Regions from separate parts of the Enterocloster citroniae genome, predicted to be linked through region 3. Evidence: predicted binding sites of a transcription regulator. Region 3 holds the regulator's gene; each other region holds the start of a gene.

Region 1 (5,943 bases), on a different contig from region 3:
TTTCAGCTGATTGATAAATCCGGCCTGTTCCAGATGGTGGCCGTACATGCCAAGCTCTTTTCTCTTTATGCCTGCCACCTTGCGGATGACCATGGATTTGCCCATATCATCCAGGACCACGGGAAGATGGATCCCCAGGTCCTCGAATACCCTGTAGGCCAGACGCTTAAAGCTTAAGATGTCGATATTCATAACCCCGTGCCTGGGGTGAAGCCGTATGATCTCCTTCTGGGTCTGCATGGTAAACTGCTCCGGCACCACCACCAGGTACTGTATATCCGGGTGGGCCATGGATTCCCTTATGGCTGTCTCATACAGATATCTTGTTTTGCCGGATCCGGCCCCTCCTAATATGAACTGTAATGCCACTTTTTTATCTCTCCTCTCATATTTCCCCCTGTACCATCATAAGCTTTAACAAACTATCTTAGAGGTCCTGACTATGAGCTCTAAAACCAAAATTGTGGTGCTTCGGATGAAAGAGATCATCTACACTGCAATCTTCGTAGGCCTTGCTATCCTTTTGATCACTCTCTGTTTCATCATGTTCCGCCCCAAAAAGGACGCCGCTGCTGTCTCTGCCAATGTCATCAGCTATGTCCCCGGCGTGTACAGCGCGGCACTGACTCTGGGCAGCGAAAATGTGAACGTGGAAGTAACCGTGGATGCCGACCGCATTAACTCCATTGACCTGGTTCCCTTAAGTGAAGCTGTCACCACCATGTATCCCCTGATGCAGCCCACCCTGGATGATCTGGCAAGTCAGATTGTAAGCACCCAGTCCACAGAGAACCTTACATATCCAAGCGCATCCCGCTATACCTCTACCGCACTTTTAAACGCCATCAATACGGCTCTGGACAAAGCAAAGGTAGATTAGCAGGCAAAAAAACAGCATCCTGAATATTGCAAAAAGCCGCTGCCCCAAACTTCAGGGGCAGCAGCCCTCTTTTGCTGTCAACTTTCCTTACGGAATTTTTTACTTTTGAAAACATATACATGGGCCACCAGGGTGGCTGCAAACAGGACCAGCAAAGCCATCTCCACCTGCCTGGGCAGACGGTTCATGCCCACTCCAAAGCTGCAGGCGGCATCGATGAGGAAGATCCACTTCTCAGCCCCGTACACCTTATCCAGATCATAATCTTCTTTCTTCGTGGATCCCACAAACATGAGGAAATCATTCCCTGTGAACAGATCGATCCCCTCTGCCAGGCACAGGGCCCCCATAAACATAAACAATAAATCCATTCTCTTTACCCTTGCGCTTTCGCGGTATCTGTATCCTTCTGCTCCACAAACCTGCGGATATTGGAAGCATTGGCAAACTTCTGGATGATACCGTCCCTGACGATCACCAGCGTGGGAGCCTGCATGATTCCAAATTTCTCCGCCAGTTCAGGGCGCTCCTCGGCATCCACCACCTGGTAGTCCCATCCCTTCAGAAATTCCTTGGCCGACCTGCAGTTTGGACATGTCTTGGTTGTAAACAGATACAGCTGAGCCGGAGCAGATGCCTTCTCGGACTTCACCTGACCGGGCTGAGCCGGCTTTACAGCGCTCTCCGCCACGATCCTGGACACTCCGTGTTTTAACTTGGAACGGCCGATATCATAGGAGGTGCGGTCCTTGTATTCCTGTGTCTTGCCCTCGTTCCAGTTCTGGACCGGACGGTAGTACCCCGTGATCCTGCTGTAAACTTCCGCCTTCCCGCCGCAGATCGGACAGGTGAAATGTTCACCGATCAGGTATCCATGGCTCTTGCAGATAGAGTAAGTCGGTGACATGGTATAGTAAGGCAGCTTATAATTCTCGGCAATGGTGCGCACCAGGTTCGCTGCGGCTTTCCAGTCAGGCAGCTTCTCCCCCAGGAATGCATGGAATACGGTGCCGGATGTGTACAGGGGCTGAAGTTCATCCTGGATATCCAGGGCATCGAATACATCCGCGGTATAGTTCACTGGCAGATGGGAGCTGTTGGTGTAGTAAGGGGTCTCACCCTCCCCGCCGGCTGTGATGATCTCCGGATAACGCGCCCTGTCGTGCTTAGCCAGGCGGTAGGAGGTGGACTCCGCCGGTGTGGCCTCCAGGTTATACAGGTCTCCGTACATCTCCTGGTAATCGGACAGACGCTCCCTCATATGGTTCAGCACATCCTGGGTAAACTTCTGGCATTCTCTGCTGGTAAGATCCTTTCTCACCCATTTGGCATTCAGTCCGGCTTCGTTCATGCCGATCAGTCCAATGGTGGAGAAGTGGTTCTCAAAGGTCCCCAGATATCTTCTGGTGTACGGGTAAAGTCCCTGGTTCAGCAGCTTGGTGATCACCTGGCGCTTTGTCTTCAGGGAGCGGGCGGATATATCCATCATATGATCCAGCTTCTCATAGAAATCAGCCTCGTCCTTGGCCAGGTAAGCGATCCTGGGCATATTGATGGTGACCACGCCCACGGAACCGGTGCTCTCGCCGGACCCAAAGAATCCGCCGGTCTTCTTGCGCAGTTCACGCAGGTCCAGACGAAGACGGCAGCACATGCTGCGCACATCGCTTGGCTCCATATCGCTGTTAATATAATTGGAAAAATAAGGTGTTCCATATTTGGAGGTCATCTCAAAGAGAAGTTTGTTGTTCTCTGTCTCCGACCAGTCAAAATCCCTTGTAATGGAGTAGGTGGGTATGGGATACTGGAATCCTCGTCCGTTGGCATCTCCCTCTACCATGGTCTCAATAAAGGCCTTGTTGATCATATCCATCTCGGCCTTGCAGTCCTTGTACTTAAAGTCCATCTCCCTGCCGCCCACAATGGCATTCAGCTCCGCCATATCATTGGGTACGGTCCAGTCCAGGGTAATATTGGAAAAGGGAGCCTGGGTGCCCCAGCGGCTGGGGGTGTTCACGCCATAGATAAAGGATTCAATACACTTCTTTACCTCCGGATAGCTTAAATTATCTACTTTTACAAAAGGAGCAAGGTATGTATCAAAGGAGGAAAATGCCTGGGCTCCCGCCCATTCATTCTGCATAATGCCCAGGAAGTTGACCATCTGGTTGCACAGCACGGATAAATGCTTTGCAGGGGATGAGGTGATCTTTCCTGTGATCCCGCCCAGTCCCTCCATCAGAAGCTGTTTTAGGGACCAGCCCGCACAGTATCCGGTGAGCATGGACAGATCGTGAAGATGGATGTCCGCATTGCGGTGGGCATCGGCGATCTCCTGGTCATAGATCTCACTGAGCCAGTAATTGGCGGTGACAGCGCCGGAGTTGCTCAGAATAAGACCGCCCACTGAGTATGTAACCGTGGAGTTCTCCTTTACACGCCAGTCTTCCACCTTTACGTAGCTGTTGACCACGTCCTTGTAATCCAGGATGGTGCTGTTCATGTTGCGTATCTTTTCTCTCTGTTTTCTATATAAAATGTAGGCCTTGGCCACATCTGTATACCCGGTCTGCTCAAGGACATGCTCCACACTGTCCTGGATCTCCTCAACGGAAATCCTGCCGTCCTTCATCTTATTCTGAAAATCCGCAGTTACCCTTAATGACAGCAGCTCCAGAATCTCATTATTGTAATCCTTCTTTGTTGCCTTGAATGCTTTTTTGATCGCTTCCGTGATCTTGTTCAGACTGAACTCCGCAATCTCCCCATCCCTCTTTGTTACCTGAATCATACCACTTACTCCTTTCAAACCCTCACTACTGCCTCCCGGCTCAAATAGCCCATTCCACAGTGCCTGACGCCAAATCAGGAGGCATTAACTGAAAATATACGGCCCGCCCCAACCGGAGCGAGCTACGAACTCATTATAGCAGACCGCAAGGAAAAACACAATATCTATGCATAACTTTTTGCATCAAACTAGATATTGTGTCTTATTACCTGTACTTATAACTATTTTATCAAATCCCCGCAAAGCCTTATTCCGCCTGCCTTTGCGGCACAGGGCCGTCCATGGGGGGCGTTTTAAAAATGCGATCCGGGAACTCAGTCGGAATAAAGTTCCGCAAAAAGTTCTGCGGGCACATATGCTTTGACAGCAATGCCGTCATCTCTGTATTCCTCTTCCAGCAGCTGTCCGTATTTGCGGATGGTCTGGATGCGCCCGGCCTGGGAGTAGGCATATACCTTTTCCAGAAGGACGCGCCTGCTTCTGATAATGGTCAAAAATATTTTCTCCAGCTCATCCAGCCCTTCTCCGGTTTTAGCCGAGATCCTCACCTGGTAGTCTGAGGAAAAATCTCTTGGAACCTGCTGCAGGGGCTGTCCCTCCGATTCCATTTCCCTGAACCGGTCCGTCTTGTTAAACACGGTCACAACCGTTTTATCCACGATCTCCAGCTCCCGAAGCGTCTCCTTGACCACATGCATCTGCATGTCCATCTGGGGATTGGCGCAGTCCACCACATGAAGGATGATATCGCTGTAGCGCGCTTCCTCCAGGGTGCTCTTAAACGCCTCGATCAGATGGTGGGGAAGCTTGCGTATAAAGCCCACCGTATCGGTTAAAAGGATCTGCTGCCCGTCCTCCAGATAAAAGCTTCTGGTGGTGGGATCCAGGGTGGCAAACAGCTTATCCTCCGCCAATATGCCCGCTCCTGTAAGGCGGTTTAACAGAGTGGACTTTCCCGCGTTGGTATAGCCCACAATGGCGGCTGTGAGGGCGAAATTCTTCTCCCGCTGCTGCCTGGTCACTTCCCTGTGCCGCTTTACATCCTCCAACTCTTCCTTCAGCTGCCCGATCCTCTGGTGGATCAGACGCCGGTCTGTTTCCAGCTTTTTCTCTCCCGGTCCCCTGGTCCCGATCCCGCCGCCCAGACGTGACAGGGAGTTGCGCATTCCAACCAGGCGGACGGCCCTGTATTTTAACTGGGCCAGTTCCACCTGGATCTTTCCCTCCCTTGTGTTGGCCCGGGCCGCAAAAATATCCAGGATGACCATGGTCCTGTCCATCACCTTGGTGTCCAGGGCATCCTCCAGGTTCCTCAGCTGCGCGGGTGAAAGTTCATCATCACAGACCACGCCCGTGGCGCCAAGTTCCCAGATCAGGTCCCTTACCTCATCGATCTTGCCCTTGCCAAGATACGTGCCCGGATGGACCCTTTCCCGGTTCTGCGTCACTCTGGCAATGGTCACGGCCCCTGCCGTGGCTGCCAGTTCCTCCAGCTCGTCCAGGGATGCCTCTGTGTGGTCCTCCTCCCCGGTGCTCACCGCTATCAGTATTACCTTTTCCTGTAATTCCTTTAAATCGATCAAATCTGCCATCCTATCTTGTTTTCAGGAACGCGATCTCGTGTTCCGCATCTTCATTGGAGCCAAAGGCGGTTACGTACTCCTCAAACAGCTCCAGGGCCTTCTGGTATTGGTTTAAGTATTCGTAGGCCACGGCCCTGTTATACGTCAGTTCCTTTAAAAGAGCCATATCTGAGGACGCATCCTCGGGCAGGGCTGCCGCTGCCTGGACCGCGGATGTCCCGGTGCCCAGCTCATATCCGGTCACCAGCGTTTCATACCCCTGCTCAAATGAATCAAGAGCACCCTGGTAGTCCTCCTCAGCCATCTGGCAAAGGCCCATCTGGTTATAAATCTGCCCATGCTTCATCCCTTCCTTCAGTGCATCCTGGTAAAAGCCCATGGCCTTTTCGTATTCTTTTGCATCCACATATGCCCCGCCTGCCGCCACCAGCGCTTCCATCTTTCCGGCCGATGCCTTTGCATCCTTTTCCAGAGCCGCTCCCGCCTGGTATTTTGCAACGGCATTTTCCGTATCCCCCATCTGGGAATAGCACATGCTCTGTGCATACAGATAGGAGGCTGTGGATGGCTCCATCTCTAAAAGCAGGTCATAGGTGTGGATGGACGCCTCATAATCCCGGAGCTTATACTCTGCCTCCGCCCTGTACATCAGGACATCGCTGTTAAATCCTTTGGATCTCTTGCCCGAC
Region 2 (5,943 bases), on a different contig from region 3:
GTTGCATTAAACCTTACAATATAGAATAAGGATCTATTTTACAACGAATGTCCTGAACCGTTACAAATTATCAATAAGGAGGCGTCCTATGCCTGTTACAATTAAAGATGTTGCCGCCCTTGCGGGGGTGTCCCCCTCAACCGTAAGCCGCACCTGCAAAGATCATCCGTCCATCAGCCGCCAGACCAAGGAGAAGGTGCGCCAGGCCATGGCAAAGCTGGGATATGAGCCGAATTTCCAGGCCAGCAGCCTGGCCACCCAGAATTCCCGGACCATCGGCATCATTTTGCCCCCCTCGGAGTGGGAGGCGTACCAGAACGCATTTTATCTGGAGGTCATCCGCGGGATCAGCCAGTACTGCAATCAGAGACAGTACATTAATACGGTGATCACCGGGCAGAACGAGGAGGAGATCCTTCAGGTGATCAAGAACATGGTCAGGACAGGTCTGGCGGAAGGGTTTATCGTCCTGTATTCCAGGGAACAGGATCCGGTGCTGGATTATCTGTACGAGGAGGGGATCCTCTATGTCCTGGTGGGAAAGGCGTACAGGAATGTGAACCAGACCATTTATGTGGATAACGACAATGTGCTTGCGGGCAAGGAGACTGCTGAGTATCTCCTGGAACTGGGGCATGAGAGGATCGCCTATCTGTCCGGTGACCATTCCCTGCTGTTTAACAACGACAGAAGGATGGGGTATATGCTGGCATTGACAGAACGGGGGATCGGTTTCTTGCCGGAACTGTGTGTGGAGGTACCCTCCGTACCTGAGAAGCAGAATGAGGTGCTCCATGCACTGCTGACCCGCACGGACAGACCCACGGCAGTTCTGGTCAGCGATGATATCCTGGCGGTGGCCCTGGAAAAGGGGTGTATGGAACTGGGGCTTTCCATACCCGGAGATGTGTCCATTATCTCCTTTAACAATTCCCTTCTTGCCAGACTGACCGTTCCCTCCCTCACATCGGTGGATGTAAATTCCTGCCAGCTGGGAACCCAGGCAGCTGCCCAGATGATCGAACACGTGGAAAATCCCGAACTGGTTGCCACTAAGATTATTGTACCACATCATCTGGTAGAACGGGACAGCTGTGCTGTTTACAAAAGGCCGTAGGCTGGCTTAGATCCGGTTTTGGGACTGTTTCGGATAAAATTCTGCTTACGAAAATTCTTAAAATCTGCTATAATAAAGCAAAGAGAACGCTTGTTAAGTTCTGACTGCAGATCGTAATTTTCAGGCACGCTCCAGTAATTTCCCGGGTAAACAAAAGGATTTGTTTCGCTCAAATTCGCTGAGTGAGACAGGTCCTTTTTTTGTATCATAGGAAATTCAGACGGAATTCCTATGATACAAAAAACGCTCCGGTAGATTAATATGAAAATAAAAAAGGAAGGTATTTAAGTATGAAACGAATCAAAGCGGCATGTATCAAACAAACCCTGCATTTTTTGCTGAAGGAGGATATCAACCACGACCTGGCAGTAAAGCTGGTGCGGGAGGAAGTGGACAAATATAAGATGCAGCTGGACCGGAACAGGACCCAGTACAAGATCCTTGCAGAGTCAGTGGAGCCGGATGGGTCTGTAATGGTTGAGATTTTAAAGCAGTATAACACTTCGCCGGTGGGAACGTATCTGGATTGAAAACCGGTCGGCGGGGCATCGGGGACCGGATCCTTTTGCCCCGCTTTTTCTGTACATCTAAAGCCGAGCCTCCGCACGTCTGTCTGAAGATCAGGGGTTCTAAAACATTTGTCTTAAAAGACCCCTCTCCCGGCATTTTGTCAGTGCCAATTCCCGGAAGTCCCACAGTTTCTGGCATTTTTCTGAAATACATCCTATCGTATATCTTCCGCTTGAAAAACACAACATTTAGTGTTAAAATCATATACTGTTGCACAAGCAACAGAATTTTCCAGTATTTTATGATAGGATACCCATATACTTCCGCTGAAGGGAAAGCGGGGGGTATGTAAGCATGTGGATAAAGGAGTGTAGTAAAGATGAAGATTATTAAGAGGAATGGCGCGGAAGAAGATTTTGACATAAACAAGATCGTGGTAGCTGTGTCAAAAGCTAATACGGCGGCCGGAAAGAACAAGCTGAGCCTGGAGCAGATCAAGGATATTGCCGATTATGTGGAATATAAATGCGATAAACTGAACAGGGCGGTGTCTGTGGAGGAGATCCAGGACATGGTGGAGAACCAGATCATGTCCACCGGCGCGTTTGAACTGGCTAAGGATTATGTGAGATACCGCTATCAGCGCTCCCTTATCCGTAAGGCCAATACCACGGACAACCGTATCCTGTCTTTGATCGAATGTAATAATGAGGATGTGAAACAGGAAAATTCCAATAAGAACCCCACGGTCAACAGCGTGCAGAGGGATTATATGGCCGGTGAGGTGAGCAAGGACCTGACCAAGCGTATGCTTCTTCCCCAGGATATCGTGGAGGCGGACCAGGAGGGGATCATCCATTTCCATGATTCGGATTACTTTGCCCAGCACATGCACAACTGTGACCTGGTAAACCTGGAGGATATGCTGCAGAATGGAACCGTGATCAGCGAGACCAGGATTGAAAAGCCCCACAGCTTTTCCACTGCCTGCAATATTGCCACCCAGATCATTGCCCAGGTGGCCAGCAACCAGTACGGCGGGCAGAGCATCAGCCTGGCTCATCTGGCTCCCTTTGTGGACGTGTCCAGAAAGAAGATTTATGCAGAGGTACTGGAAGAGGTTAAGACATTCGGCTGCGCGCCTTCTGACGAAGCCATCCATGAGGTGGTGGAGAACAGGCTGCGCAAAGAGGTGATCAAGGGCGTGCAGACCATACAGTACCAGGTCATCACACTGATGACCACCAATGGGCAGGCCCCATTCCTGACCGTGTTCATGTACCTGAACGAGGCAGGGAATGAGCGGGAGAAGAAAGACCTGGCCATGATCATTGAGGAAACCCTAAAGCAGCGTTACCAGGGCGTAAAGAATGAGTCCGGCGTATGGATCACCCCCGCATTCCCCAAGCTGATCTATGTGCTGGAGGAGGATAATATAGAGGAAGGGACCGAGTATTATTACCTCACTGAGATGGCTGCCAAATGTACGGCAAAACGTCTGGTCCCCGATTATATTTCCGAGAAAAAGATGAAAGAGCTGAAGGAAGGCAACTGCTTCCCGGTGATGGGATGCCGCAGTGCGCTGAGCCCGTGGAAGGATGAGAATGGGAACTACCAGTTTTACGGCCGTTTTAACCAGGGAGTGGTGACCATCAATCTGGTGGATGTGGCCCTGTCCTCAGGCGGGGATATGGACGCTTTCTGGAAGCTGTTTGATGAAAGGCTGGATCTGTGTTACCGGGGCCTTATGTGCCGGCACAACCGCCTGAAAGGAACCCTGTCAGACGCGGCGCCCATCCTCTGGCAGAACGGCGCGCTGGCAAGGCTGAAAAAGGGAGAAACCATTGACCGTCTGCTGTACGGCGGATACTCCACCATTTCCCTTGGATATGCGGGACTTTATGAGTGCGTGAAGTATATGACAGGGCTGTCACACACAGACCCCGGAGCAACTCCCTTTGCCCTGGAAGTGATGGAGTATATGAATAAGGCGTGTAACCGCTGGAAGGAGGAGACCAATATTGGTTTCAGCATCTACGGTTCCCCCATTGAAAGCACTACCTACAAGTTTGCGAAATGCCTTCAGAAGCGTTTTGGGATCATTGAGGGGATCACGGACAGAAGCTATATTACCAACAGCTATCATGTGAATGTGTCGGAGGAGATCGATGCGTTTTCCAAGCTGAAATTCGAGTCCCAGTTCCAGGCGCTTTCCACAGGCGGCGCCATCAGCTATGTGGAGGTCCCCAACATGCAGCACAACATTCCCGCCGTGCTCCAGCTGATCCGTTATATCTATGACAACATTATGTACGCGGAGCTGAATACAAAGAGCGATTATTGCCAGGAATGCGGGTTTGACGGAGAGATAAAGATCGTCACAGACGAGAGCGGAAAGCTTGTGTGGGAATGCCCCAAGTGCGGAAACCGGGATGAGAATAAGCTGAACGTGGCCAGAAGGACCTGCGGTTATATCGGAACCCAGTTTTGGAACCAGGGAAGGACCCAGGAGATAAAGGAAAGGGTGCTGCATTTATAATATGAACTACGGTGCGATCAAAAAATATGACATTGCCAACGGAGAGGGTGTCAGGGTATCCTTGTTTGTGTCAGGCTGTTCCCATCACTGCACAAACTGCTTTAACCAGGAGGCCTGGGATTTCGCCTTCGGCCGTCCTTTTACCGGGGAAACGCAGCAGGAGATCCTGGCGGCCCTTTCCCCGGAATATATAAACGGCCTTACCCTTTTGGGCGGAGAACCCTTTGAGCCGGAAAACCAGCGTGTGCTGGCGGGGCTTTTAAGACAGGTAAAAGAGAAATATCCTCAAAAGGATATCTGGTGTTATACGGGATATCTGCTGGACCGGGAGCTTTTACAGGAAAGCAGGGCCAGGTGTGAGGTCACGGATGAGATGTTGGGCATGATCGATGTGCTGGTGGACGGAAGGTTTGTGGAGGAGTTAAAGGATATCAGCCTGGCCTTTAAGGGATCCTCTAACCAGAGGATTATAGATGTAAGGCGGTCACTGTGCAGCGGACATGTTGTGATTAAAATGTAACAGCCTTTAAAATGATGTCTGAACTGTTAGAAAATGATAAGAATATAAGAATATCTGCCTCCCGGCGCGTTGCGTTTGCTTTGGGTTAATGTTATAATTATTTAGTTGTGACTTAGCTCAGCTGCAAGTTAAGCTGTAATGTTTGCCGTAGGAGGCTTTTATTATGATAAAAAGGTCAAAGGAAGAGATACAGGAGTTTGCCGGTGAGATCCTGAACCGATATTTTTGTGATTGTGATGTGGACTTCCTGATATCCACCTTTGCAGATGATATTGTCTGGCTTGGGGCAGGGGAACTGCAGAAGGCGGAGGGAAAAGAGGCGGTGGCCGCCTGTTTCCTGGCCGGCCGGGAGGACCTGTCACCCTGCGATATGTATGATGAAGTGTATGAGGTCCGATGCCTGGGCGGCGGCTGTTACCTGTGCGAGGGAACCAGCCGGCTCCAGTCCAAGGAAGGCACTGGCGTGTATGTCAAGGTGCAGCAGAGGGTCACCTTTGTGTTTCAGGAACAGGACGGGGAACTGAAGGTTGTCCATATCCATAACTCGGTGCCCTTCCAGGACATCCAGGAGGGAGAGCTGTTTCCGGCGGAAGCCGGAAGGGAGGAATATCTGAGACTGGAGGGAGTGCTAAAGCGCAGGGAACAGGAATATAAGCAGCAGGCGGATTTCCTGAGCCAGCTCTATAATTCCGTGCCCTGCGGCATTATCCAGTTTTCCACGGATCCCTGCCACAGGGTGGTCAACATAAACAGGATGGTGTGGGAATTCTATGGATACGGGTCCGAGGAGGAGTACCGCGCCGAGGTGAAAAGTCCGGTGCAGCTGGTAAGGGATGAGGACCGGGCGTGGATCGTGGGGCTGATCGACAGCCTTTCCCTGGACGGGGAGAATGCTTCCTACATCCGCCAGGGATCTCGCAGGAACGGACAGCCGGTATGGCTCAGCGTGGTCATGGGCCGGATCGTCAATGCGGACGGGCTGGAGGTGATTCAGGCCGTGTTCACGGATATCACTGATGTAAAGCGCATGGAACAGGAGCAGGAGCGCCAGCAGCTCATCGAGAACCGCTCTCTGAGGGCTGCGATCTGTACAGCCTATCCCCTGATCGTGAGCGTAAACCTGACAAAGGATACATATAACTGCTTTATTGAAGAACAGAATGCATACCCGGTGGAGCGCCAGGGCCGGTATTCGGACATGGTCAGCCATTCGGTCCCACTGATCTATCCCAGCTATCGGGAGGATTTTGCAGCTGC
Region 3 (5,943 bases):
CCGTTGACAGCCTTTCCGCCTGCCCCCTCCACCAGTTCCATAAACCTGGTCCTGGCCGGTGTGTACACGATATCCACGCCTGTATGGATCAGCTCATAAAAGTACCTGTCCTCTACGATCACATCCTCCACATGGGGGTGCATACCCACGCTGGTGGACTGGATCGCCAGATATCTGCCCTTTTCCTGGGGAATGGATTCATAACCATCCAGGGGCAGAGCGGACGCAAGGTTCCGTCCCACAAGCCGGTTGATGTACTCAGCCAGCTCCTGGGCCCTGTCCAGATTGCGGTTCATGATGTAAATGGATGCTGCTCCCTCTTTGGCCAGCACATAGGCGGCAGCCTTGGCCGCGCCTCCTGCGCCTATCAGGATACACCTCTCCCCGCCCACATGGATCCCGGCCCCCAAAAGGGCACGAGTCAGGCCGGCGGCATCCGTATTATATCCCTTATAGCCATGTTCCGTCCGCACCAGTGTGTTGACCGCACCAATGGCTTTGGCGTCCCCATCTATGTCTGTCAGGAATTCCATGACCCTTTGTTTATGGGGCACGGTCACGTTCATTCCCAGGATATTCAGGGCAAAGGCACCTTTTACCGCGTCCCCCACCTGCTCATTTTCCACTTTAAAGGGCACATAGGCCAGGTTCACCCCTGTCCGCCGGGCATAAAAGTTATGCATCAGCGGTGACATGGAATGCTCCACCGGGTTGGCTATGAGTCCGCACACTCTTGTCTTTCCGTCCATTTTGCTGTCTCGCTCCCTAATCCTTCTTCTCATGCCTTCCTGCGGCATTGTCTTTTATAAAAATACAGTACCGGTTTTTCCAGATACCGCTTCAGGACGATCTGTATCTCCTCCTTCGGATTCATGGGTTTTACCAAAATACTGTAGATACCGGCCCTGTTGGCGCCGTATACATCTGTAAAAAGCTGGTCCCCCACAAAGATAGTCGTCTCCCGATCCGTGCCCATCCGCTCCATGGCCCGCTCATAGCCGTCCCGCTTTGGTTTCCCTGCCTTGTGTATATAAGCTGATCCCACCTTGTCCGCAAAGTGTTTGACCCTGGGTTCCTTATTATTGGACAGCAGGCATGTGTTCATGCCGATCTGATGAAGGTGTTCAAACAACTCCACGGCCTGGTCATCCGCCGGTGCATCATGGTTTGCCAGGGTGTTGTCGATATCAAATATGGCGCCCCGGATCCCATTGGCGTGATAGTGGTCATAGGGAATCACATAGGCCGATACCTCGTACCGCCTGGGGTAAAACATTTCCAGCATAATTTACATTGATCCTTTCTTTCATCCGCTTATTTCTTAAGCAGCTTTCCAATCTCATCAATAAACGTGTTCACATCCTTAAACTCCCTGTACACGGAAGCAAACCTCACATAGGCCACCTCATCCAGCATCTTCAGCTTCTCCATCACCAGTTCACCGATGACAGAGGTGGGGACCTCCTTTTCCTCCATGTTAAAAATCTGGTTCTCGATCTCATCGATCACAGTGTTGATCTGCTGTGTTGATACAGGGCGCTTATGGCAGGAATGGATGATTCCGGCCTCAATCTTGGAGCGGTCATATGTCTCCCTGGAATCGTCCTTCTTGATCACCATAAGCGGCATGGTCTCCAGCTTCTCATAGGTTGTGAACCGCTTTCCGCAGCTCTCACACTGTCGGCGCCTGCGGATGGAACTGTTGTCATCCGCAGGCCTGGAATCAATGACCTTTGTATCCTGTTCATTGCAATATGGGCATTTCATCTTTTTATACGTCCTTTCCTTCATTCACGGCTTAAGTGCTTCATATATTTTAACCGAATAAGGTTTGAATCGCAAGGACTTTGTATTTATTTTCGCAAGTGTCTGGACGAATCCCATGTCCCGCCTTATAATAAGACCCATAAATAAACCAAATGTACAGAAAGGCTGATTCCACATGAATACTCTCAAGGTTAAAAATATTGTTTTCGGGGAAGGGATCCCAAAAATATGCGCTCCCCTGGTCGCCACCGGCTATGAGGTCCTTATTAAGGAAGCCGCGCGCTTTCCTTCTCTTCCCATTGATGTGGCAGAGTGGAGGGCTGACTGGTATGAGGGGATCCTAAGCCCCGACACCTCCCTGGAGCCCCTTCCCGGCCTCACAGATGCCCTTAAGGGCATTCCCCTTCTCTTTACCTTCCGCACCCATAAGGAGGGAGGTAATCTGCCCGCCTCCGCGGACGCCTACTGCGAGCTGCTGCGCCGGGCCATTGGTTCGGGGTTCATCGACATAGTGGATGTGGAGCTGTTTACAGGAGATGGGATCGTCCGGGAATTGACGGATCTGGCCCACCGAAACGGGATCAGGGTCATCCTGTCCAGCCATGACTTCAGCGCCACACCGGATAAAGAGGAGATCTTAAACCGCCTGAAACACATGGAAGCCCTTGGCGCGGACATTGCAAAGATCGCAGTCATGCCAAACTCCCCGGCGGATGTGCTCACGCTTTTATCAGCCACGGAACAAGCTTTTCGCACCCTCTCCTGCCCTGTTATCTCCATGTCCATGAAGGGCACCGGGCTGGTCAGCCGGTTAAGCGGGGAAATATTCGGATCCTGTCTGACCTTTGGCTCCGTGGGGGACGCCTCCGCTCCGGGACAGATTGATGTGACGGAGTTAAAGATGATTCTGGAGACCATGCACAGAGGGCTCACGGGCTGAGCAGTTGCGAATCCTCTACCCGGATGGTTTTGATGTCAGCGCCGCGATGGATCACGGATTAGCCGGGGGGGATTTCACATTTTTTTCACAAACAGCACATAGAATCATCACATTTTTCCTGTATTGTAAAAAATGTAAAAAAGCTAATGCTTTTCATACAACTTTTTCTCACAAACCGGCCGGCAGGGTATACCCTGCCGGCCACTCCTCCGTTTGGATTATAATTTTTTGTCAGACGCAAAGCCGTGTGTCCTGATCAGCATTTTATGTTCTCCGTCACTTCTTTTTCTTTTATATCCACCAGAATAATGTCATTGCCCACCTGGCAGATGTCACAGAAGGGAATGATATACTCCTTTTCCCTTCCAAGAAAACCGCAGATACAGCCCGGGCCGGGCACGATCAGAGCCAGCAGGCACCCTGTCTCCATATCAAAATCCACATCCCCCACAAACCCCAGGCGTTTGCAGGTCTTTACATTGATTACTTCCTTTTGCTTTAAATCATAGATCCGCGTAGTCGTAACCTCCGGCTGCTTCTTACTACTTATATATGCAGCCCTGAACCCATTTAGACTTTGTCACTGCCTTTCCCTATCCGGAAATTTAAATTGGACAGGGAAAAACAGCACTCCAAAAACTACGGTAACAACTCCGGGACCAGGCCGATCACCTGCATTGCAATGACAAGAATAAGCATGATGATATTTATAACAACGCCCACAATAGAAAGGATCAGTCCAGCCTTTGCCTGTGCGCTCAGCCCATTCTCCCCCTTTGACATAATGGCAAATATGATTCCGAGAATTCCAAACACTATGGCAATCCAGTTGCAGCAGCATGTGACCAGGGCCAGGATTCCCATGACCAGTGAAGTGATGGCCATGCCGTTCTTATCCTCAGCGGGTTTCCGGTACTGGGTCTGATATTGGGTCTGATATTGGGTCTGGTACTGATTCTGCCCATCCCCCTGATACCCCTGCTGATATCCTGGTCCCTTCTGATATCCTGGTCCCTGCTGACATACCGGCCCCCGCTGATCCGGAACCTGCAGCTGACCTGGATCCTGCACCTGGCCTGGGTCCTGGTGCCGCCCCGCGCCCTGATGCACCGGCTCCTGCTGTCCTGAATAGGATGGAGGCGCTGTCTTATAGACCGGTTCTCCCTGATTCGGTCCGGTCCCGTTCTGGCTGATGGGGTTCTGGCTGTTGGGATTCTGGCTGATGGGGTTTGGGCCGCTTATATTCCGGCTGCTCCCCTTCTGGGTTCCCATATTATGGGTTCCCTGGTCCAGGGCACCCGGCTGGCAGCGCCCTTCTTGGCGGCTGCCGGAATCAGTCCCGTAGGAATCGGCATCCCCTCCATGGTTCCACGCGTCATGCTGGTCCGCTGCCCCTGGCTGGATCCATGTATCTGTTACTGAAGATGAGGCGGGTGCCTGGCTCCAGGAACTGTCCTGGGGTTCTGCCGGGCATTCCGGCTGCCTGGACGCTCCAACCGGTTCCTCTGAGTTGTTCCCGTTATCTGTTCTATTCAAGCCGGGGCCGCCTTCCCCTGCATAATTGGCATGATCATGTTCGTTGTCCATGTATTGTCCCCTTTCTCTGGCATGTGTCCTTTGGTCAAAGCATACGTGAAAAGTATACCATAACTTACAAAAAAATACAATCCGCCGGAAACCTGCCCCGGCGGACTGCGTCTTGTAATTGTCTTCTCTTTTATCTGTTCCTTTAGAACAGGGGAACTACGGCACCCTCATATTTTTCTTCCATAAATTGCTTTACCTCCGGGCTGGTCAGTGCCTCTACCAGCGCCTTGGTAGCGTCTGTAGTCTCATCGCCTTCCCTTACAGCCACAATGTTTCCATAGGTGGTTGCTGCCAGGGATTCGGAGTCCTCTGCCGCAAGGGCATCGCTCACCTTAAGTCCTGCCTCAATGGCATAGTTTCCGTTGATGACCGCAATGTCGCAGTCAGGAAGGGAACGTGGAAGCTGTGCGGCTTCCAGCTCTACGATATCCAGATTCTTGGGATTCTCAACAATGTCGTTTCTGGTGGCTTCCAGACCCACGCCTTCTTTTAACTTGATCAGTCCCTGTGCTTCCAGAAGCAGCAAAGCCCTTGCCTCATTGCTCACATCATTGGGAACCAGAACGGTTGCTTTATCCTTTAACTCATCCAGGGAGCTCGTCTTTCCTGCATAGATCCCAAAAGGCTCATAGTGGATGGCTCCTGCACTTACCAGTTTGGTGCCGTTCTGCTCATTAAAGGAATCCAGATATGGCTTATGCTGGAAATAGTTGGCATCCAGATCTCCTGAATCCAGGGCGTTATTTGGCAGCACATAGTCTGTGTACTCCACAATGTCCAGCTCATAGCCCTTTGATGCCAGGACTTCCTTGGCAGCGTTTAAGATCTCAGCATGGGGAGCCGGGCTTGCGCCTACAATAATCTTCTTCATTTCTCCGGCGGCCGTGGTTTCTGCTGCCTCAGTTTCAGCGGCTGTGGTTTCTGCCTCAGCACCTGCCGCAGTGGTATCCTCTGCCGTGGTTGGGGCTGCTGTGGTATCTGCGGTTGTCTCCTTCCCGCTGCCAGAGCAGGCTGTCAGTGCTCCTGCGGCCAGCGCTGCGGCCAGAATAGCTGCTCCTAATACTCTCTTCTTCATAATGTTTTCCTCCTCGTTTCAGGGTTTACCCCTTATTTTTTACCCATGACGGGCTGTTTTATCATCAGCCGGAGCCCTCCTTTTTTTGCGATATCCTTATCACATCAGGAAAGCCCCGGGAGATTTATCGTTTCTGTCTTATCTGTTCCGCTTTACCGGTACTGCCTCATTGGCTCCGTCTTACCGGTTCCGTCTTACCGGTTCCGCCGGTTGCCGTCCTGATCAAACAGGCTCTCGATCAGCGGACCCTCTTATCGCCCCTTCTGGACATTCTCATGAACACTTCCTGGATCAGCTGTACAATAATGATCAGAAGCACTACGGTAACCATCATCATATCTGTCTGATAGCGGTGGTAACCGTAACGGATCGCAATGTCACCCAAACCGCCTCCGCCTGTAAAACCGGCCATGGCGGAATAGCCCAGGATCGTTGTGACGGAAATGGCTGCCCCTACCAGCAGGGAGGGCTTTGCCTCAGGCAGCAGCACCTTCACGATGATCTGCCAGGTGGAAGCCCCCATGGATTTGGCCGCCTCTATAACTCCGGCATCCACTTCCTTTAAGGAGGATTC

What was found. The regulator NrdR, encoded in region 3, represses ribonucleotide reductase genes. The targets are predictions, from matches to a motif close to CACAANATNTTGTG.
Region 1: the regulator NrdR is predicted to act here: its motif matches at 3,858-3,871, upstream of ABID13_RS17470 (ribonucleoside triphosphate reductase).
Region 2: the regulator NrdR is predicted to act here: its motif matches at 1,868-1,881, upstream of nrdD (anaerobic ribonucleoside-triphosphate reductase).

What each region holds. Positions count from the first base shown of each region.
Region 1 is NZ_JBEPLZ010000014.1:36,997-42,939, forward strand. It holds gene addB (helicase-exonuclease AddAB subunit AddB) at 1-369, opposite strand, end outside; gene ABID13_RS17460 (FMN-binding protein) at 443-880, shown strand; gene ABID13_RS17465 (hypothetical protein) at 958-1,251, opposite strand; gene ABID13_RS17470 (ribonucleoside triphosphate reductase) at 1,257-3,671, opposite strand; gene hflX (GTPase HflX) at 3,986-5,263, opposite strand; gene ABID13_RS17480 (tetratricopeptide repeat protein) at 5,265-5,943, opposite strand, start outside.
Region 2 is NZ_JBEPLZ010000019.1:64,380-70,322, reverse strand. It holds gene ABID13_RS20520 (LacI family DNA-binding transcriptional regulator) at 89-1,117, shown strand; gene ABID13_RS20515 (hypothetical protein) at 1,408-1,647, shown strand; gene nrdD (anaerobic ribonucleoside-triphosphate reductase) at 2,007-4,166, shown strand; gene nrdG (anaerobic ribonucleoside-triphosphate reductase activating protein) at 4,168-4,686, shown strand; gene ABID13_RS20500 (response regulator) at 4,850-5,943, shown strand, end outside.
Region 3 is NZ_JBEPLZ010000001.1:251,622-257,564, forward strand. It holds gene aroE (shikimate dehydrogenase) at 1-749, opposite strand, end outside; gene ABID13_RS01120 (YqeG family HAD IIIA-type phosphatase) at 779-1,285, opposite strand; gene nrdR (transcriptional regulator NrdR) at 1,315-1,767, opposite strand; gene aroD (type I 3-dehydroquinate dehydratase) at 1,943-2,707, shown strand; gene ABID13_RS01135 (PRC-barrel domain-containing protein) at 2,964-3,257, opposite strand; gene ABID13_RS01140 (hypothetical protein) at 3,347-4,294, opposite strand; gene ABID13_RS01145 (MetQ/NlpA family ABC transporter substrate-binding protein) at 4,437-5,369, opposite strand; gene ABID13_RS01150 (methionine ABC transporter permease) at 5,608-5,943, opposite strand, start outside.